DNA from 2 places in the Shimazuella sp. NTD247 genome. Region 2 is predicted to be linked to the other one. Evidence: predicted binding sites of a transcription regulator. Region 2 holds the regulator's gene; the other holds the start of a gene.
What was found. Region 2 encodes CtsR, which represses protease genes until heat stress. Its sites were predicted from a motif close to ATGGTCAATAAAGGTCAAACA; they were not measured.
Positions count from the first base shown of each region.

Region 1 (10,302 bases), on a different contig from region 2:
TAAACTTTGTAAGACAAACATAGAATAAGTTTTTTGGCGGATGATTCCCACGATCAAATCCACGAAAATCTTCATTCGTAAACGCTTGGGATATTTGGATCGCTCTGTCTGGTCGAAAATTATAAAATATAATGGCATCATTATCTTTAATATTTCCGATTGCTTGTCCGTTCTCATCAACAATAACGGTAGGCATAACAAATTCATCATAAACACTTTTTTCATACGATTCCTGTACAGCTTGAACTGGATCTTGGTAAGTCGGACCTTCTCCATATACCATCGCATCATATGATTTTTTTGTACGTTCCCATCGTTTATCTCTGTCCATGGAATAATATCTACCTTGCAGCGTAGCGATTTTACCTACCCCAAGTTCCTTCATTTTCGATTGAAGATCACGAATATATTTGACCGAACTATCAGGAGATACATCGCGGCCATCCAAAAAAGCATGCACAAAAACGTTTTCTAATTTTTCCTCAGCTGCTAATTCCAATAAAGCAAACAGATGCTTGATATGACTATGTACTCCACCATCTGAAAGTAATCCATACAAATGTAAACTACTATTATTGTCTTTTACATGTTTAATCGCCTGAATAAAGGTTTCATTGTCAAAAAAAGACCGATCATTGATTGCTTTTGTTATTCTGGTCAAATCTTGATAGACAATCCTGCCCGAACCGATATTTAAATGACCTACTTCTGAATTTCCCATCTGTCCATCTGGCAAACCAACTGCGTGACCGCTTGCTTGTAGTGTTGTATGTGGGAATTTGCTCCAATAACGGTCAAAGTTTGGTTTTTTAGCTGCTGCTACTGCATTTCCTTTGGTTTCTTCGCGCAAACCAAATCCATCTAAAATACAGAGCATTACTGGTTTATGCATGATTTACACCTCATCTAACATTCGGTGAAATTGGACCGGATCTAAACTAGCACCACCGACAAGTGCCCCATCAATATTTGGCTGACTCATGTATGTTGCTATATTCTCAGGTTTCACGCTGCCACCATAAAGAATTCTCACTTTGTCCTGACATCTTTCTGGAAGTAAAGATCGAATATAGGATATAACATGTTCTGCATCGTCGGTTGTTGCTGCAAGTCCTGATCCAATTGCCCATACTGGTTCATATGCTACCACTAGTCTGCCCACTTCTACTGGACTTATATCTTCTAGAGCAGTGCGCAATTGACGTTTGACTACTTCATTTGTCTTTCCTAATTCCTTTTCTTCCAAGGTTTCTCCCACACATAAAATAGGAGTAAGGCCCGCAGTTAAGGATGTACGAACTTTTCGCCCAATCATTTCATCGGTTTCTGCAAAGTATGCCCGTCTCTCCGAATGCCCGATAATCACATGGGTCACATGAAGAGCTTTTAGCATTTGCACACTTACCTCACCCGTAAAAGCGCCTTCTAATTCCCAGTGCACATTCTGTGCACCTATTTGAATGGCAGTCCCTTCACAAGCTTCTGTTAACCAAGGCAAGGATGGAAAAGGTGCACAAATGACTACTTCACGATCATCAGGAATTGCATTCTCATGAAACTGTCTTAAATAGTCCTTTGTTTCCAGAATATTTTTATACATCTTCCAGTTTCCTGCAAGAATTGGTTTACGCATGATTCCCCCCCCTATTCTTTATCTGTTAAGGCCACAACACCAGGAAGTGCTTTACCTTCTAAAAATTCCAATGATGCCCCGCCGCCGGTTGATATATGATCCACTTGATCTGCTAAACCCGATTTCACTAGTGCTGCTGCAGAGTCTCCTCCACCAACAATCGAATAAGCATCCGATTCTGCAAGTGCTTCCGCTACTTTGTAAGTACCTTGGGCAAACTGATCAATTTCAAAAACGCCCATTGGTCCATTCCAAAGCACCAATTGAGAATGTAAGATAACGTCTCGAAACTTTTCTCTTGTTTTGGGACCGATATCAAGGGACATCTGATTGGGAGGGATTTGGTCAATATCTACCACAGTTCCTACTGCATCTTCTCCAAAATGGTCAGTAATAATTGCATCAATCGGAAGATACAATTTCACGCCTCGATCTTTGGCCTCTTGAATCAAACTTTTTGCAAGATCAATTTTATCTTCTTCCAATAGAGAAGTGCCAATTTCGTAACCTTCTGCTTTGACAAAAGTGTAGGCTAGACCACCGCCGATTAACAGATTGTCTACTTTTTGCAGTAGATTTTGTATTACGTCAATTTTGTCTTTTACTTTTGCACCGCCGATGATGGCAGTGAAAGGACGATCCGGTTCCCCTATCGCTTTCCCTAACACTTCTAGTTCTTTTTGTAATAATAGGCCAGCAACAGCAGGGATATAAGCCGCCACACCAGCAGTAGAAGCATGTGCTCGATGGGCAGCACCAAATGCATCATTAACAAATACATCTGCTAAATCGGCAAACGCTTTAGCTAAAGCTGGATCATTTTTCTCCTCACCAGCTTCGAAACGGACATTTTCCAATAGTAGAATATCGCCATCTTTTAACTTTTCTACTGATTCCGTTACTTGCGGGCCAACTACTTGATCGACTTTCTTTACGTTAACAGAAAGAAGCTCAGAAAGACGATTTGCAACAGGGGTTAATCGATATTCATCGACTACTTTTCCCTTTGGTCTCCCTAAATGGCTTGCTAAAACAATTTTTGCACCTTGCTCGCGTAGATAATTAATGGTGGGAAGGGCAGCACGAATTCTTGTATCGTCTGCCACTTCACCATTTGCCAATGGGACATTAAAATCTACTCGACAAAACACTCGCTTGCTTTGTAAATCTACATCATAGACAGTAAGCTTCTTCAAAGATGATTCCTCCCTTAGTAGCAACACATGTAGATTCTTTCTCAAATAAAGGATTAAACACCTTTTTCTAAGATGAAATCAACGAGATCTACCACTCTGCAGGAGTAGCCCCACTCATTGTCATACCAAGCGAGAACTTTGACCATGCTGTCTTCTAATACCATAGTGGATAATCCATCTACGATTGAAGAATGCGGATTTCCTTTGTAGTCAATTGATACAAGTGGTTCATTGGAATAATCCAGTATATTTTTCAATTCACCTTCTGCTGCTTCTTTTAGTGCACTATTGATTTCTTCTGCTGTCACATCTTTATCTAATTCTGCTACAAGGTCAATAATGGATACCGTTGGAGAAGGAACGCGTATTGACATACCATTGAGTTTACCTTTTAGCTCAGGGAGAACAAGAGAGATCGCTTTCGCTGCACCAGTTGTTGTCGGAATCATGGACATAGCAGCAGCGCGGGCACGTCTTAAATCTTTGTGGGGCAGATCCAAAATTTGCTGATCATTGGTATATGCATGTGCAGTAGTCATAAATCCACGCTTCAAACCAAATTTTTCATGCAGTACTTTTGCAACTGGAGCTAAACAGTTCGTGGTACATGATGCATTGGAAATCACGTGGTGGCTTTGTGCATCATATTTATCTTCATTTACACCTAGGACAATCGTAATATCTTCATCCGTAGCAGGCGCAGAAATAATTACTTTTTTCGCCCCGGCTTTGAGATGTTTTTCTGCATCTGCACGCTTGGTAAAACGCCCAGTCGATTCAATTACTATATCGATATTATCTTCTTCCCATGAAAGTTTTTCAGGATCACGTTCAGCTGTTACTTTTACTTCGTGATCATTTACTTTAAAGCCGTTATCGGACACTTTCACCGTCGCATCCAATGTACCATGTACAGAATCATATTTAAGTAAATGAGCCAATGTTTTGTTGTCTGTAAGATCGTTTACAGTAACTACTTCTAAGTTAGGATGATCAATCAAAGATCGAAAAACATTACGCCCAATTCTTCCAAATCCATTAATTGCAACTCTACCTTTACCCATACATACTTCCTCCTTATATGCATTCCTTAGTAGTATGACCAAAAAAATGCCATTTCAAATAAATAAAACAGTCCAAGTGGACTGTTAACGATGAATGGCATCCCATCATCCTTTCTAATGGGAGTTGATATACGTTGACTGATCTCTAAGGTGTAAGACAAAATGCCTTATGGAAACCGCTTACTATCTCTATATACGATAAAAATTATCGTTCATTCATGAGATCGCCATCTACCAACTCCTATCATCATCATGAGAAATGATGTATAGGATCAATCATTGTCAACAAAATGTTTACTTCTTTAAATTACTATATTTTAGGGTATAGGTAAACCACAAATTGTACACTTTTTTTATTGTTGTACTATGGATTGATATCGTGATATAATGATGGTCGTTCTATCATGCGCCTATAGCTCAGGGGATAGAGCACCGGTCTCCGGAGCCGGGTGCCCAGGTTCGAATCCTGGTAGGCGCACCATATTGATGAAACAGCCACATTTCTAATGATGTGTTATCTTTTTAAAAGCGTTTAATGAAACAAATGTAAGTGTAACATGTTCTCCTTTTCGTCTGTATCAGACGAAGGGAGAACTTTTTTATTATTGCTATACCATACTTTAGAAGATAAATCCAGCGGAGTAAAACACAAACGGTATAGATGTACCAGTGAAACACAGCATGCACTGTGACTTTTTGATGTTATGAAGCAAGTAAAAATCATGCTCCGACATGCTATAATGGAATCATCTAACATCAAACCTGATGAACAAAACTATTGTCTGTAAAAAGAGGTAATTAACTTTTCAAACTTAACCGTCTATAAATTACTACTTTGACCAGGCAGCCTCTTTTTCAGACGAAAAGCAATGTGTTGCATGGCACCTGGCAGGAAGCCGAATCTCCCTGTTGATTTTGGATTTTCTGCTAGTTGTTTCAATGCATCAATACTTTGGAAAATTAGGGCTTCTGGGTCTTCAAAAAAATGAATCCCCCAGGTATCCACATCACCCGGCTTGATAAAACAATGACGTCCACGTTGTCTTGCAGCTGAAATAATTGGCCCTATTTTCATCTTAAGGACATCTCGATAAAAACTTATAATCTTGCGAGTGAGAAAACCCACGGTTTGAATCGTGGGATGTTAGCGAGCATCACTACAACGGGAGCACAAGTTTCGCCAATCCACTAAAGTGGCAAGTCTCACTTTCAGATGAGGGAGGTTTCTACCTCTCGTAAATCTGACAAATCTTTCAAAAAACACGTTACAAACATACATTCTATTGTTAGACTATCGACAGTTGCTCTTTGAAAAGTGGATAGTATATAGGGTTGTGCAAACCAATCGTTTTGCACGTAAAATGCTATGTGTACCGAAAAATGGCTAGACTGAAATGCGAAATCCAAGCAGTAAGTCTTTGCTATGACGTAGCAACAAAAACTCTGTTCAACCGTGGGGCTCACGGAGTTAGCTTGGTAATGAAGTAGTCAGAAGGCTACCGTCCCAAGAATCCCATGGCTTCAGCCATGGGAAGTGTCAATGTAGCATCTAAATCTGCTGTAACCAAAGCAATATGATGAAATCCTAGCCAATTTGGATCTTTGATCATCTCGTTACTCATCTATTTATCTCCCTTATTTTAATTAGAATTCTAACTATATAAACAAAAAAATTTGGTTGATCAAGGCTTATTCGGAAAGAAACCAACCATTTTTACAAGCAACTTTTTAAGTGTTTCCAACTCTTCAGAAGTAAATCCTTCTTTTATCTGATCTTCTACTACTTGAGCGAAATATTGTGTTTTTACGGCAAGTTGTTTTCCTTCATCTGTTAAAAATATTTGTTTTGAACGTGCATCCTTTGGATGATCTACACGCATCACTAAATTCTTTTTGACCAAACCATTGATAAGACTTGTTACACTTGGTCGTTCAATCATTAAGATCGGCTCTATCTCCGAAGGTGTAATCCCTGGAAAATAGTAAATAATCCCTAGCGCACTCCACTGTGTGTGAGTTAGGCCTATAGACTTTAATTGATCCTCTACTCCACGACGCAAGGTGATATAGGAAACTTTAATTAATCGTCCAAGAGATCCATCCTTCCAATCCCAGCTGGAAGTTTCCATAATTTCTCACGTCCCTTGCTACTCAGTACATCTAGTTAGAATTCTAATCATAATCGTATCTACTCTTGCTTGAATTGTCAATCTATTATCTTGCTTATCCTTTCAAACTTCGGTAAAATCCTTTTTCAAGTCATCTATAAAAGAAAAAATCTGATAGTTTTTAAGGAAGTCAAAATAACTATCAGATTAGATAATAACTATTTTATCTTTTTCAACCAGACTTCAATTGCACTCCCTACTTCACCCGGTGCATCTTCCATTGGGTAATGAAGCCCCGACACGGCGACTTCTGTCTGCTCAGGCCAGCTGCGGCAAAAATCCAGGTGGGATTTTGGAGTTCTCCCAGGTTCTGTATGAATGAATAGTTTAGGAATCGTACTTTGTGCTAGCCAATTACCATATGCATTCACAACGTCAATCACTTCAGACGGGTCTTCATAAAAAGGCAACTCCCGCGCCCATGATAACATTGGACGGCGTCCTTCACCAGCTTTTACAAAGGGACGGTGATACTCTGTCATTTCTTCCTCTGTCAGTTCTCGTATAATACTTACTGGAAGATTAACATTGAGAAAAGAGTTTTCTTCCAACACCATCTTTTCTCCTTCAGAGGAACGCAATGCTTGAAAAATTTTACGTCCTTGTTCAGGCATCTCATTCCAACTGCGTGGTTTAATAATCGCCTCCATGTACACTAGCCCTTTTACTGCCCCAGGATGACGGCGCGCCCAATCAAACCCCAAAGCTGAACCCCAATCATGTACAACAAAAATTATATTTTTATCAACCCCCAGTTTATTAAGAAGTTCATCAAGATATTTTCGATGTTGGACAAAAGTATAAGAATCAGAATCACTGTTCGATAGCTTATCAGAATCACCCATTCCTATCAGATCCGGTGCTATACAGCGTCCAAATTTTTGTGCATAGGGAATTATGTTCCGCCAGAGATAAGAAGAGGATGGATTTCCATGTAAGAAGACGATCGGATCTCCAGTTCCTACCTCTACATATGCCATCTCCAAATCCAAAACCTGTAGTCGCTTCTTTTTGTTAGAAAATGTTTCGCTAGACATATCATTCGCACCCTTCTGTAATAAACCGCCACAGCATATAACTGGCACTGCGGTTTTATAATAAGTTGATTTATCAACTATAAGTAGTGTAACTCACAATACGTTGACTTGTCAACTAATTAACAAAAATTTTTTCCAATCTAAAATTGATGCACTTCTATCATCTTAAATCATATTTCTATTTGGATTAATTGCGAAAAATGGAGATTGACCCATCTATACTACCATTATTTTATTTGTCTTCTCGGCACAAAAACATCCATATGCCGCTGCAGATTTATGAAATTAGCCGGAGCGTCCCCCCCGTACTCCCCATCTATATTTAACTGCATCTTTTCTTTCGTGTTTACGATTATCCTGCTGGCTTTATCATAAATGATATTTGGATCATTGAGATGCTCACCACGAATTGCTAAAGTTACGATTCTGATAAAATCAGTTAGATTTGTCTTTTTCAATATGATCATGGAGAACTTACCATCTTGAATATTGGAATCTGGAGCCAGCTTCTCTATTCCGCCAACAGAATTAGTATTTGCTACAAGGAACAGCATAATTTCTCCATCAAAAAACTTGCCATCATACTCAATGGAAACCTCAGTTGCCTTTAGTGATGGAAATTTTTCTATCCCTTTTAAGTAATAGGCAAGTTGCCCTAATCTCGTTTTTAGTTTGCTTGGTACCTCATAGGTTAGTTCTGTAAGATCACCTCCGCCTGCAATATTTATAAAATATCGGGAATTCATTTTTCCGATATCAACTGGTATAGAATTTCCTTGCACGATGATATCTACAGCTTTATCTATTACCCGGGGAATATGAAGCGCCCGTGCAAAATCATTTGCCGTCCCTACCGGAATTACGCCAAACTTCGGTCGTACCAATGCTTCTGCCAACCCGTTAATCACCTCATTAATCGTACCATCGCCACCAGCAGCTATAACAACATCATAGCCCCGATTCGAAGCCAACCTAGCTTCTGCCTCCGCATCTCCTTGACCTGTTGTCTCATGACAGGAGGTTTCATAGCCAGCCTTCTCAAACTTCACCAAAACGTCAGGTAACTCTCGTTTAAAAATCTCTCTTCCTGAAGAGGGATTATAAATTATTCTTGCTCTTTTCAATTTCATCACCACAATAAAAAATTTTTGATTTTTATATAATAATGTAAGAGATTCAATAAGCTGCTTCTAAACTAGAGAAACCTTTTTCTTCTTATTCCTTTAAGAAATCAGATTAGATCACTGCTTTTCTAGAAATAACCCACCTTTTCCTATGAATCCACTATACCTTTTGCCAGCAAACATTTCAAAAAAATCACTGACTTTCGATTTGTAAACAAAAATCACTACAGGTTGTATAATACAAAGAACAAGAAAATTTGAATTTTACAACTTTACTCTTAGCACAAATATAGTCAAACAAGTATAAAGTTGTAGTGTTTAAACCGATAATCAAAAAGTAAATTCGTCAAATATTATATTTGACCTTTTTTGACCAATGGGGTATGATAGTTCTGTAAACAAAATATTTCCTACATATGGAGGAGACGACATGATGAACAACCTAATACCAATGGTAGTAGAACAAACAAACCGTGGTGAGCGCTCCTATGATATATACTCTCGATTGCTAAAAGACCGTATCATTCTTCTTGGCAGTGCCATTGATGATGATGTTGCTAATGTAATTGTAGCTCAATTGTTATTTTTGGCAGCAGAAGATCCTGAAAAAGATATTCATCTATATATCAATTCTCCAGGCGGTTCTATCACTGCTGGGATGGCCATTTACGATACAATGCAATTCATCAAACCTGATGTGGAAACAAACTGCATTGGGATAGCAGCCTCTATGGGTTCTTTCCTGCTTGCAGCTGGTGCAAAAGGAAAACGATTTGCTCTCCCAAACAGTGAAGTGATGATTCACCAACCACTTGGCGGTGCACAGGGACAGGCATCTGACATAGAAATACGTGCAAAACGTATTATCAAAATGCGTGATAAACTCAACCACTTGTACTCTGAATTCACTGGTCAACCCATTGAACGAATTGCAAAAGATACAGATCGTGATAACTTTATGAGCGCACAAGAAGCATTGGAATACGGTTTGATTGACAAAGTTATTGAAAAGAAATAAGATGAATAAATAAATTGAGTCAAATCCACCCTTGCTGGGTGGATTTTTTGCGGGATAAAAGATTAGATTCTATAATTGAGCAAAATTTTAGCGAGGATATATTTGGTACAATATCTTTTATGTTCTTATAAGTCGCCTTGTAAGAACAACAAATATATCAAGCAGAAGAAACAATTCAAATTAGTGTCTTTGCTCATCAGAGTTAAATTTTACATCCTGCAACATAGGATGAGATTTTATACAAATAATAAAAATCAATTACACACAAAGGAGTTTTAAACAAATTGAAACCATTTTCTGAGCTAGGATTAAGTGCTCAATTACTTCAAGCCATTCACCAGATGGGGTATGAGGAAGCTACTGATATCCAAGCAGACACAATCCCTATCACAATAGCAGGTAAAGACTTAATCGGGCAAGCACAAACAGGAACAGGAAAAACCGCTGCATTTGGTATTCCTTTAGTCGAACGCATTGATACACAAAACGAAAGTATCCAAGCACTTGTTATTGCCCCTACAAGGGAACTTGCGATTCAAGTTGCAGAAGAACTAAATCGAATCGGGCAATTTAAACAAGTTCGTGCATTACCAGTTTACGGCGGTCAAGATATCGATAGACAGATTAGAGCATTGAAAAAACGCCCTCAAATCATTGTAGGTACACCTGGGAGATTACAAGATCACCTTCGCCGGAAAACCATCCGCCTTCAGAATACCCAGATCGTTGTACTCGATGAAGCAGATGAAATGTTGAACATGGGTTTTATCGAAGATATCGAAGCCATCTTAGATCAAGCACCAACGGAACGCCAAACGCTGCTCTTTTCTGCAACGATGCCAGAGCAAATCCGCAAGTTAGCAAGCAAATTTATGATTGATCCGACTCAAGTAAAAGTGAAAGCAAAAGAAGTAACAATGCCAAATATCGAGCAGTCTTTTATCGAGCTAGCACCAAAACAAAAATTTGATGTATTATGCAATTTACTTGATATTCAATCACCAGAACTAGCTATTGTTTTCGGGCGTACAAAAAAACGTGTAGACGAACTCACAGAGGCTC
Region 1 is NZ_JCAJZU010000007.1:7,780-18,081, reverse strand. It holds gene gpmI (2,3-bisphosphoglycerate-independent phosphoglycerate mutase) at 1-892, opposite strand, end outside; gene tpiA (triose-phosphate isomerase) at 896-1,633, opposite strand; gene AC5WOC_RS16560 (phosphoglycerate kinase) at 1,645-2,829, opposite strand; gene gap (type I glyceraldehyde-3-phosphate dehydrogenase) at 2,883-3,893, opposite strand; tRNA gene AC5WOC_RS16550 (tRNA-Arg) at 4,300-4,374, shown strand; gene AC5WOC_RS16545 (hypothetical protein) at 4,714-4,968, opposite strand; gene AC5WOC_RS16540 (hypothetical protein) at 5,390-5,515, opposite strand; gene AC5WOC_RS16535 (MarR family winged helix-turn-helix transcriptional regulator) at 5,576-6,022, opposite strand; gene AC5WOC_RS16530 (haloalkane dehalogenase) at 6,220-7,098, opposite strand; gene AC5WOC_RS16525 (diacylglycerol kinase) at 7,326-8,222, opposite strand; gene clpP (ATP-dependent Clp endopeptidase proteolytic subunit ClpP) at 8,653-9,240, shown strand; gene cshA (degradosome RNA helicase CshA) at 9,525-10,302, shown strand, end outside.
Region 1: clpP (ATP-dependent Clp endopeptidase proteolytic subunit ClpP) is a predicted target of CtsR. The motif match lies at 8,579-8,599, and genes of this name have one in related genera.

Region 2 (10,302 bases):
CTATTTCATTCGTTGAACCAAAACGATTTTTCACCGCTCGTAATACACGATATGTATGATGACGTTCTCCTTCAAAATAAAGAACGCAATCAACCATATGTTCAAGCATTCTAGGACCTGCTAAGGCTCCCGCTTTCGTAACATGCCCCACAATAATGATCGATACTCGCTTTTCTTTTGCCAAACGCATCAATTGACTCGTGCATTCTCGTACTTGTGATACACTTCCTGGTGCAGAAGTTATTTCTGGATGAAACATTGTCTGAATTGAATCAATGACAACTAGTTGCGGAGAAGTCTCGTCAATTAATGTTTCGATTGCTAGTAAATCTGTCTCTGCTGCAATAAACAATTGATCTGACAACGCCTCTAGACGTTCTGCACGCAATCGAATTTGTTCCATCGACTCTTCACCAGATACATAAAGTACAGCCATTCCACTATCTGCTAATAAATGAGTTGATTGAAGCAATAGCGTTGATTTACCAATTCCCGGATCTCCTCCAACTAATACGAGCGAACCAGGTACGAGCCCTCCGCCAAGCACACGATTTAATTCTCTCATTTTTGTATCGTAACGAGGAGTTTCTAATTTTTCTACTTTGGTAATCGGGACTGCTTTTTCTTTTAGCTTTTTTGTATTTCGATTTACAGCCTGTTTATTACCCCCAGTAATCACTTTTTCCTCAACTAAACTATTCCATACTCCACAGCCTGGACATCTTCCCATCCATTTCGGTAATTCATAGCCGCACTCACCACAGACAAATATACTCTTACTTTTTGCCAAATTCATTCCTCGATTCCATCTTTTGTTAACCATTATAGCAAATACACCAAACGTACATGATGCTTGTCAAAAAATCTCGGAATACGATAAACTATAGTATAGAAAAAGGAGGAATCAGACTTGTTTCTTGCACATTTACACTATCAAAGACCTTATGATGTCATCCAACTTCATGTAGAAGCTCATCGTTCTTACTTGGATACATTATATCAATCGGGGAAACTGATTTTTTCCGGGCCAAAAGTTGATAAATCTGGCGGCATTATACTATTTGCAACAAATGAAAAAGAAGAAGTGGAAGAAATTATTTCAAAAGACCCATTCTATACACTGGACTTAGCCACATATGAAGTATTAGAATTTAATCCAGTGAAATATGATACTAAATTCGCCAACCTATATTTATAATAAAAATACTATCATTATTAAAAATATGATTACCTTATTAATTTAACATATTGGGATATGTTTTTCAGCACTCCAACGCAGTAAAACATAAAAAAGCGGCCGATGCCGCTTTTTTTATGTGGTACTTACATTTGCCTTTTCTACTACAAGTTCATTGTCTTTTAAGTCAATCGTCACATGGTCACCACGAACGATATTTCCTCTGAGTAATTCTTCTGATAAGCGATCTTCCACATGTTTTTGAATTGCCCGTCTCAGCGGTCGAGCCCCATAAGCTGGATCAAATCCTTCTTTTGCTAGATGTTTGGTAGCTTCTGGCGTCATTGTTACATGAATATTTTGTTCTGCAAGGCGTTTTCTTAATTCTTCTGACATTAAGGTAACAATTTCGCTGAGATGCTCTTCTTTTAAGGAATGGAAGACAATTACATCATCGATACGGTTTAGAAACTCTGGACGGAAGCTCTTTTTCAGCTCTTCCATGACATTTTGTTTCATCCGTTCGTATTCATCTTTACTGTTATCCCCAACAGTAAAGCCGAGTTTTGTATTTTTGCCAATTGTAGAAGCCCCCACATTAGAGGTCATAATGATAATCGTATTACGGAAATCTACCGTACGACCCTTACTATCTGTCAAACGACCATCTTCTAATACTTGGAGCAGTACGTTAAATACTTCTGGGTGGGCTTTCTCAATTTCGTCAAACAATACTACAGAGTAAGGTTTCCGACGAACTTTTTCGGTCAATTGGCCACCTTCATCATATCCCACGTATCCGGGAGGAGAACCAACCAAACGACTTGTAGAGTGTTTTTCCATATACTCGGACATGTCAATACGAATCATCGCATCTTCATCTCCGAACATAGACTCCGCTAAGGCTCTAGCCAACTCTGTTTTTCCGACACCGGTAGGTCCTAGGAAGATAAAGGAACCGATTGGACGCTTTGGATCTTTTAATCCTGCACGAGCTCGGCGAATGGCACGAGCAACTGAGACAACTGCTTCTTCTTGACCAATCACTCGGTTATGCAAAATTTCTTCCATTTTCAGAAGTCTCTCTGTTTCTTCTTCAGCCAGCTTCACAACTGGAATTCCAGTCCAGCTCGCTACTACATCAGCTACATCTTCTGCTGTAACCGCAGAGTCGGTTTTACCTTGGTCTTGCCTCCAACGATTTCTCGTTGTTTCCAGTTCTTCACGCAGTTTTTGTTCTTTATCTCTCAATGATGCTGCTTTTTCAAATTCTTGACTCTGTACTGCTGCATCTTTTTCTTTTTTTACTTCTTCCATTTTTTGTTCCAACTCTTTTAATTCGGGTGGAACAGTGTAGGAGGAAAGTCTTACTTTTGATGCTGCTTCATCAATCAAATCAATTGCTTTATCAGGTAAGTAACGGTCAGTGATATAACGGTCAGAAAGTTTTACTGCTTGTTTAATCGCTTCATCTGTAATTTTTACACGATGGTGCGCTTCATAGCGATCACGGAGTCCCTGCAAGATTAATATTGCTTCTTCTTTCGATGGCTCATCGACCGTAATTGGCTGGAAACGACGTTCTAATGCTGCATCTTTTTCAATATATTTTCGATACTCATCGAGCGTTGTTGCTCCTACGCACTGCAATTCTCCACGAGCCAATGCCGGTTTTAAGATATTAGAAGCATCAATGGCACCTTCTGCTCCGCCTGCACCGATCAATGTATGCAATTCATCAATAAACAGTATGATATTGCCTGCTTGACGAATCTCATCCATAATTTTTTTCAATCGATCTTCGAATTCCCCACGATATTTGGTTCCAGCGACCACCGTACCCATATCAAGTGTCATCACGCGTTTGCCGCGAAGGGTTTCAGGAATATCCCCCTCAACAATTCGCTGTGCTAAACCTTCTGCCACTGCAGTTTTCCCTACACCAGGCTCCCCGATCAATACTGGATTGTTTTTCGTACGACGAGATAATACTTGGATCACACGTTCAATTTCTTTGCTTCTGCCGATGACAGGGTCCAAGTTGCTCTCTTTCGCTGACTGCGTTAAATCACGAGCCAGACTGTCCAATGTTGGTGTATTGGCACTCATTTGTGTACCTCCTTGATGTGAGGAAACTGTTTCTGTGCTTCCAAGCAATTGAAGTACTTGCCCACGTGCTTTGTTCAGACTTACACCAAGGTTATTTAAAACTCTTGCTGCTACTCCTTCTCCTTCACGAATTAAACCTAGAAGAATATGTTCTGTACCAACATACGTATGACCGAGTTTTCTCGCTTCATCCATCGACAATTCGATTACTTTTTTCGCTCTTGGTGTATAAGCGATACTAGTAGGCTGACCACTTCCACGTCCGATTAGTGTTTCCACTTCTTTTTGGATTTTTTCCATACCAAGCCCAAGTGCCACCAAGGCTTTAGCAGCAATTCCGTCTCCTTCGCGGATCAATCCCAATAAAATATGTTCCGTGCCAATATTGGTATGACCAAGACGAACTGCTTCTTCTTGTGCCAAAGAGAGTACTTTTTGAGCTCGTTCTGTAAATCGTCCGAACATCATATCGCTTCACCTCTTCTTTTTTATCTATCTTTTTCCATTCCAAATCTTTCACGAATGAGCTCAGCGCGCCTAACATCTCGTTCTTCTGCACCCAATTTCTCACCAGCATATTGTTGAAGAAAACCTGGTTGAATAAGCACCATCAGCTCATTCATCACAGAAGAAGGAACATCTCGTATTAATTCTAAGTCAATTCCCAGACGCACATCCGACAACCTTTTCATCGCTTCTTTGGAATCAATAATGCGTGCATGGGCTAAGATTCCAAATGAACGTGTTACTCTATCTTCCAATTGAATCTGGGACATTCCAAGAAGGTGTTCCCGAGCCTGTTTCTCATGATCGATCATTTGGTGGACGACACCTTGCAACTTGTTAATAATTTCGACTTCCGACTGTCCTAATGTTACTTGGTTAGAAACTTGATACAAATTACCTAATGCTTCACTGCCTTCCCCATAAATCCCTCGAACCGCGAGTCCTACTTGGGTAATCGCTGGGATAAAACGATTTAACTGTCCAGTTAAAGCAAGTGCAGGTAAATGAATCATTACGGATGCTCGTATACCTGTACCCACGTTTGTAGGGCAACTTGTTAAGTATCCACACTGTTCATCAAAAGCAAAGGAAACATGTTTTTCTAACCAATCATCTATTTGAGATGCCAACTGCCATGCTTTCTCTAATTGAAAGCCTGGAAAGAGACATTGAATTCGAATGTGATCTTCTTCGTTCACCATGATACTTACTGATTCATCTTGGCTAAACAGCACAGCACCAGACGTCGATTCTTCTGCTAAATGCGGACTGATCAAATGTTTCTCTACCAAAACCCTTTTTTGCAGTTCTGTCAGATTGGACATCTGAATTAACTCTGCATTTTCCAAAATTGCTGGGACATCGTCTTTCGTCAATGCGTCTTCAATCAAGTGAATTACTTCTTCTGATTGGGAGGCGGTGCTGAGCATAGGAAAGGGCATATGGGCTAAGTTCCGTGCAATTCGAACCCTGCTGGAAAAAATCACATCTGATTCTGCACCTTTGACCCGCATCCACTCACTCATTGCATTCTCAAGAAATTGATTTAATGACACAATACCGCCTCCTTACTCCGACAGCCGTTCCTGCAAGGAACGAACTTGATCTCGAAGTTGTGCTGCTGTTTCAAATTCTTCTGCTTCAACTGCTCTTGCAAGCTGTTCGCGAAGTTTTTCTAAGTCACGCCTAATCTTCAACTCTCCTTTAGTACGTTCTGGGATTTTCCCTTGGTGAGTTGTCGATCCATGTATGCGACGAAGAAGCGGATCTAAGCGGTCTCGAAATGTTTCAAAGCAATCGCTACAGCCAAACCGCCCTATCTTACTAAATTGATTATACGTTAACCCACATGTTGCACATCTTGGAACTGTCTTTTGTTGTGCAATGCTGGTGGGAGATTCACTTTCTACCATATCAAAATTCAATAAACCAGATAACAAGTTATGAAACGAGAAGCCATTGTCAAATCCAGGCATATACTCGCCTTTTTCCTGTGCGCAAACTTCGCACAAATGTGCTTCTGTCTTCTCTCCATTTATAATTTTAGTAAAATGAAGTGTTGCTGGACGTTTTCCACACTCAGGACAAAGCAAGCTAATCACCCTCCTAACCTTCCAAACAGAATGGATACCATCGACCGCAACACACGGGCTCTCAGTTCATCACGAATGGGTAGAGGAAGCTGCAGCGTTTCCCGGGAAATAATATTTTTGATCAAAATCGCTTCACGATCAGTCAACAATTGATCTTCAACAAGCCGACTAATCACATGTTCGGCAGTTGTTTGAGGGATTGTTTCCCCAATATGAAGCAATAGATCCGCAAAATATTCTTTTCGGGAATGCAGTCTTGCACGACGAATTCGAATAAATCCTCCTCCACCACGTTTACTTTCCACCAAGTACCCTTTTTCCACGGTAAATCGTGTACTGATCACGTAGTTGATTTGCGAAGGAACACATTGAAATTCATCCGCTAACTCACTTCGCTTGATCTCTACTATCCCGTTGTCACTAGCTGCTAACATCTGTTGTAGATATTTTTCGATGATGTCCGAAATATTCCCCACACGGACACCCCCTTGCTGACTTTGACTAACTTTGACCTTCTGTTATTATTATACACCATCGAAGCAAAATGGCAATGCTTTTTCTTATTTTCGGTTACATTTTGGACAAATATACAAGGGAAATCATATGTGAGGGATATAACAAAAAAGCTAACTTATTACTTGTTAGCTTTTTTCATCTATGAAATATTTCATTATATTCGGACGGGGACAATACTGCACTCCAAAGAAGTTTAGAATTGTCCAGGTCCCCTCCTATGCTTGTTAGCACAGGAGGGGATCGACCGCCTGAGAGGACTCCTTTGGTCAGAAGTTGTACTGTTCCTGGAGACGCTTGAGGAACGAGTTGTTCTTGACGAATTCGTCGTCCTCTGCATCCAGATCGTAGCCACACTCAATCTTGGCGCGAATGTCGTGGAAGCGCTGCTTCTCCTCCCATCGCTCCGAGAGGTACGGGTTACCCTTGATGAACGTCAGATCATCCGCAGTGAGTTCTCGGCCGCCTCGCTTGATCTTGTCGAGCACCTCACCGAAGCGCCTCTTGTCATCCAGCAGCTTCTTCAGGTACGCATGCCCCTCGATGATCTTCATCTCCTGCTCGGAGAAGGAGGGAAGGCTGCCGCGCTGCTTGAGCTTTCCCAGCAGACTCTCAAAGACATCCTGAGGCAGCCTGTTCGCCTGGATCTCCTCGTAGCGCTGGCGGAACTCCTCCAGCTTGTCCTTGGGGATGATGTCCTTGTACTTCTCGCAGATCAGCACGATCTGCGCGTCATACAGGCTCAGACCTTCCCGAATCCGGTACTGGAGGTAGTTCTTCTCGATCTTCTTTTCGAAGAAAGCGAGCTGCTTGGCGGACACGATGTCGCTGAAGTGCTTGTCGTACTCCTGCTTGACCAGCTTCATCTCACGGATGGTCAGATGCCCCTTGTCTTCGAGCTTCTTCCGCACATCTTCGCGAGTGATGGTGGGACGCTTTGCAACCTTTTCATTCGAAACAACAGACATTATGAGGATTCTCCTCTTAACTTCTCATGTGCCATTAGACTAGACACAACGGTCGATGTAACTCAATGGTACAATAATGACTTTATATATTCAATAAACAAGTGGAAAAATCAAATAATTTGTGCCGTGACGAACGCTAAAATCGATCTCCAAAACAATAAAAAACGCTGGATAGAGAAAACTTCTCCTCATCCAACGCTTATTACTACATCTATATAAACATTTCATTATAATCGGACGGGGACAACACTTTACTCCTAGGAGCATAGAATTGTCCGGGTCCCCCCTGTACCTGTTAAAGCACAGGGGGGATCGACCGCCTGAGGCGTGGAGAATTACTACTTCTTCCCCTTGCCGCCACCCTTGGTGGCAGCCGTACGGGCACGGTCCCGCTCCTTGCGCTCGTTCCTCTTCTTCAGCTGGGCGGCGAGCCGGGCAGCCTTCTTCTCCTCGGCAGCACGCTTGTCGGCAGCAGACTGCAGCTCCTCGGGAGTACGCGCACTCCGCTGGGAACCGCGGCTCGTCGAGCGGGAGGAGTAGACCGTCGGAACGGCGAACTTCTCCTTGAGCTTCTGGAGACCCGGGTGCAGCTCGATGTCGGCCTCGTCCTCTGCGGTCAGCTCGACGCCGAGCTTGATCTTCATGACCAGCTCGTCAGCGCGCTTCTGGGGGAGCCGCTTCGGTCGGTTCTCCAGCTTCTGCTGGAGCTCCGCCAGCTGCTCCTCCGTGGCGATGTGCCGGTACTTCGTGAGGATCAGCTCGGCCTGCTCGAAGGTCACGTGCAGACCCTCGGTGAGCTTGCGGCGCAGGAACTCCCGCTCGATGGCCTTCTTGAAGGCAGCGAGCTGCTTCTCACCCACGAGGTCGGGGTAGTAGTTGACGATCAGCTTCATCTCGAACGGGTACAGATGCTCCTTGTTCGCGAGCAGCTGTGCCAGCTTCTCACGGCTGGTAACGGGCTGACGACGCTGGGAAGCGACGGGCTTCTCGGTGGTGACAGCAGACATGGTGGTACTCCTACAAACTATGTGTGCCTCAGGCACAACGGTCGATGTATCTCTATCCTACCTAATCAATCAATTCGTTTCAATACTGAAAATAGTAAAATAATATGATTTTATATCCTATTCCTTTTCTCATATACCAAAAAAGCTGACACCACGGTATCAGCTTTTCGATCTATATTAAAATAATCATATTCTGGCGCCCGGGAATGAATAAAAATTCAGTCACGGGCGATCCACTCTCCCTCGTGAGGAGAAGGATAGGGTTCAGGCGAGGCTTGCCCTCAGTCCCTCCAGCAGCGCGAGCTGCCCCGGCTTGATGCCGTTCGCCGGTGCCTGCTCGATCGGACGGCGGTGAGCCTTGGGAGTCACGCGCGGGACATCGTTCGGCACGACGCGCCGGGCGGCGACCGGGTGACCGTTGGTGATCGGGCGACGAACACCATGGGTGCGACGGTACTGAGCTGCCTGATCCAGCAGCTTCTTCCGGTTCAGCCCCAGCTGGTGCATCGACAGGTTCTCTCCAACCTGCACACCGTACTTGCCACGGCTGCGGGCACGAGAAGCCTGGACGTCGATGAGAGACATGGGTTTTGCCTTTCCTGTAAAGCGGGTAAATGTACCTTAAAACTATTACATTCCGTTGCCTCTGTCAATGCGTCTAAACGAATAACTGCAAAATTCCATGCAATTAACCAATTTTTGTTTCCTTTTGTATAGTAAAAATACAAAAAGAATCCACTTTATCTTTGGATAAATTTCCTATTCAATATATATGCTCTACCCGATTAATGCCCTCTACCTGCTGGAGTTCCTCCAATAATTTTGCATCAAAACTTTCGCCTTTCATCTTTATAGTAAAGGTAATTTTTGATTCATCGTGTTGGTCTTCTTCAATCCGCAGCTTTTTGATGGAGACCGTTTTGCTCTTCCCAATAATCGCTACTAATTCGCTTAAATTGGTCGATTCGGTTTCGATCCAAACTTCCAGCACTGCCCTTGTTCGTTTATTCCAAAAAATACGGTCCAATTGCCTTCTAATAATTAACCCAACAAATACAATCACTGTCGTAATAATAGCCGGAAAATAGTAGCCTGCACCAGTAGAAAGCCCGACAGCCGCAACAACCCATAAAGAAGCAGCCGTTGTTAACCCGCTTACCGTAACCCCCTGACGCAAAATAGTTCCCGCTCCTAAAAAACCAATCCCGCTAACCACTTGGGCACTGATACGAGATGGGTCAAAGGTAAAGTGTTGTAATTGAACAAAATCAGCAAAACCATAAATGGAAATAAGCATAATAAGGGAAGACCCTACGGAAACTAAAATATGTGTGCGAAATCCAGCTGGAGAATGATTTAGTTCCCGTTCCCAGCCAATCAATCCACCCATCAGAGCTGCCATAAATAATCGCTCCGTCAAAACCCAATAACTCGGATGCAAAATATCATTCATCGCTGACCCACCTCCTCACTATACAATTACCCTAATATAGCATTTTATTATACATAATTGGGATTTTTTACGCGAAATAATTTACATCTATTTCTTCCGATTTATATCGCATTTCAGTATACTGATAGTAAATATTCCACATCTGATGGAAGAGTTTGATCAAATGGACGCTATTTCTCTGTTCGAGCAGCTGCAAAATCCACGTGGCGGTCCTTTTAGCAGAGGATTGCCGCCTGTGCTCGCTTCGGTCTATGAGAAGCTTCAATTTCATGACCCGTTTACCACCACGACAGAACTAGACGATGCAATCGCTTATCTCAATAGGCGGAGCAGCGTCCCAGAGAAAAACAAAATTCCGTTTTTCCTCGAACCAAGGTATCCCATTGCACATACCACAAGTGAGAGATTGTGGTGGAACGAGAGGTGGAGCAAATCGAATGACTTCTATCTATACCGACAGCTGAGCAAGGCACTCAGTCACTTCAAAAATTGGCTGGTAGAAAGAAAACTTGTAGTCGTATAACAAAAGATCAAACTTACGACCGGATATCTATCGAGGTATCCGGTCGTCGACGTTGTCCAAGCCAAAAAAGTTCGTTATGATGAGATGTGGAATCTAGCAAAGAGGCGGTAATCTGTATGTCCCCAAAACAAATCAAATGGCTGATTCTCGCCATACCTACATTAACGATAGGTTTATGGGAATATCTTCGTCACACAATCCTGCTCCCACATATATCGATGGAGTTAGGCAACTGGCTATCTCCTTTGATTGTTTTTCTAGTGACGATCACACTTGTCAATCCTTTATTTCAAGCATATGAAAGCCTGCAACAGGCCTTGAAACAAGAAAAAGAGAGCACGCAATTAATGGCAGAAAGAGAAAGAATAGCTAGAGAGCTCCATGACGGTATCGCTCAAACGCTTTTTCTTTCTTCTGTCCAAGTTGAAAAACTAAAATCGATTGCTCCCCATG
Region 2 is NZ_JCAJZU010000008.1:98,372-108,673, forward strand. It holds gene radA (DNA repair protein RadA) at 1-790, opposite strand, end outside; gene AC5WOC_RS18485 (YciI family protein) at 911-1,198, shown strand; gene AC5WOC_RS18490 (ATP-dependent Clp protease ATP-binding subunit) at 1,313-3,754, opposite strand; gene mcsB (protein-arginine kinase McsB) at 3,775-4,848, opposite strand; gene mcsA (protein-arginine kinase activator protein McsA) at 4,861-5,385, opposite strand; gene AC5WOC_RS18505 (CtsR family transcriptional regulator) at 5,391-5,861, opposite strand; gene AC5WOC_RS18510 (hypothetical protein) at 6,168-6,866, opposite strand; gene AC5WOC_RS18515 (hypothetical protein) at 7,205-7,873, opposite strand; gene AC5WOC_RS18520 (hypothetical protein) at 8,138-8,458, opposite strand; gene AC5WOC_RS18525 (MgtC/SapB family protein) at 8,637-9,326, opposite strand; gene AC5WOC_RS18530 (hypothetical protein) at 9,490-9,849, shown strand; gene AC5WOC_RS18535 (sensor histidine kinase) at 9,966-10,302, shown strand, end outside.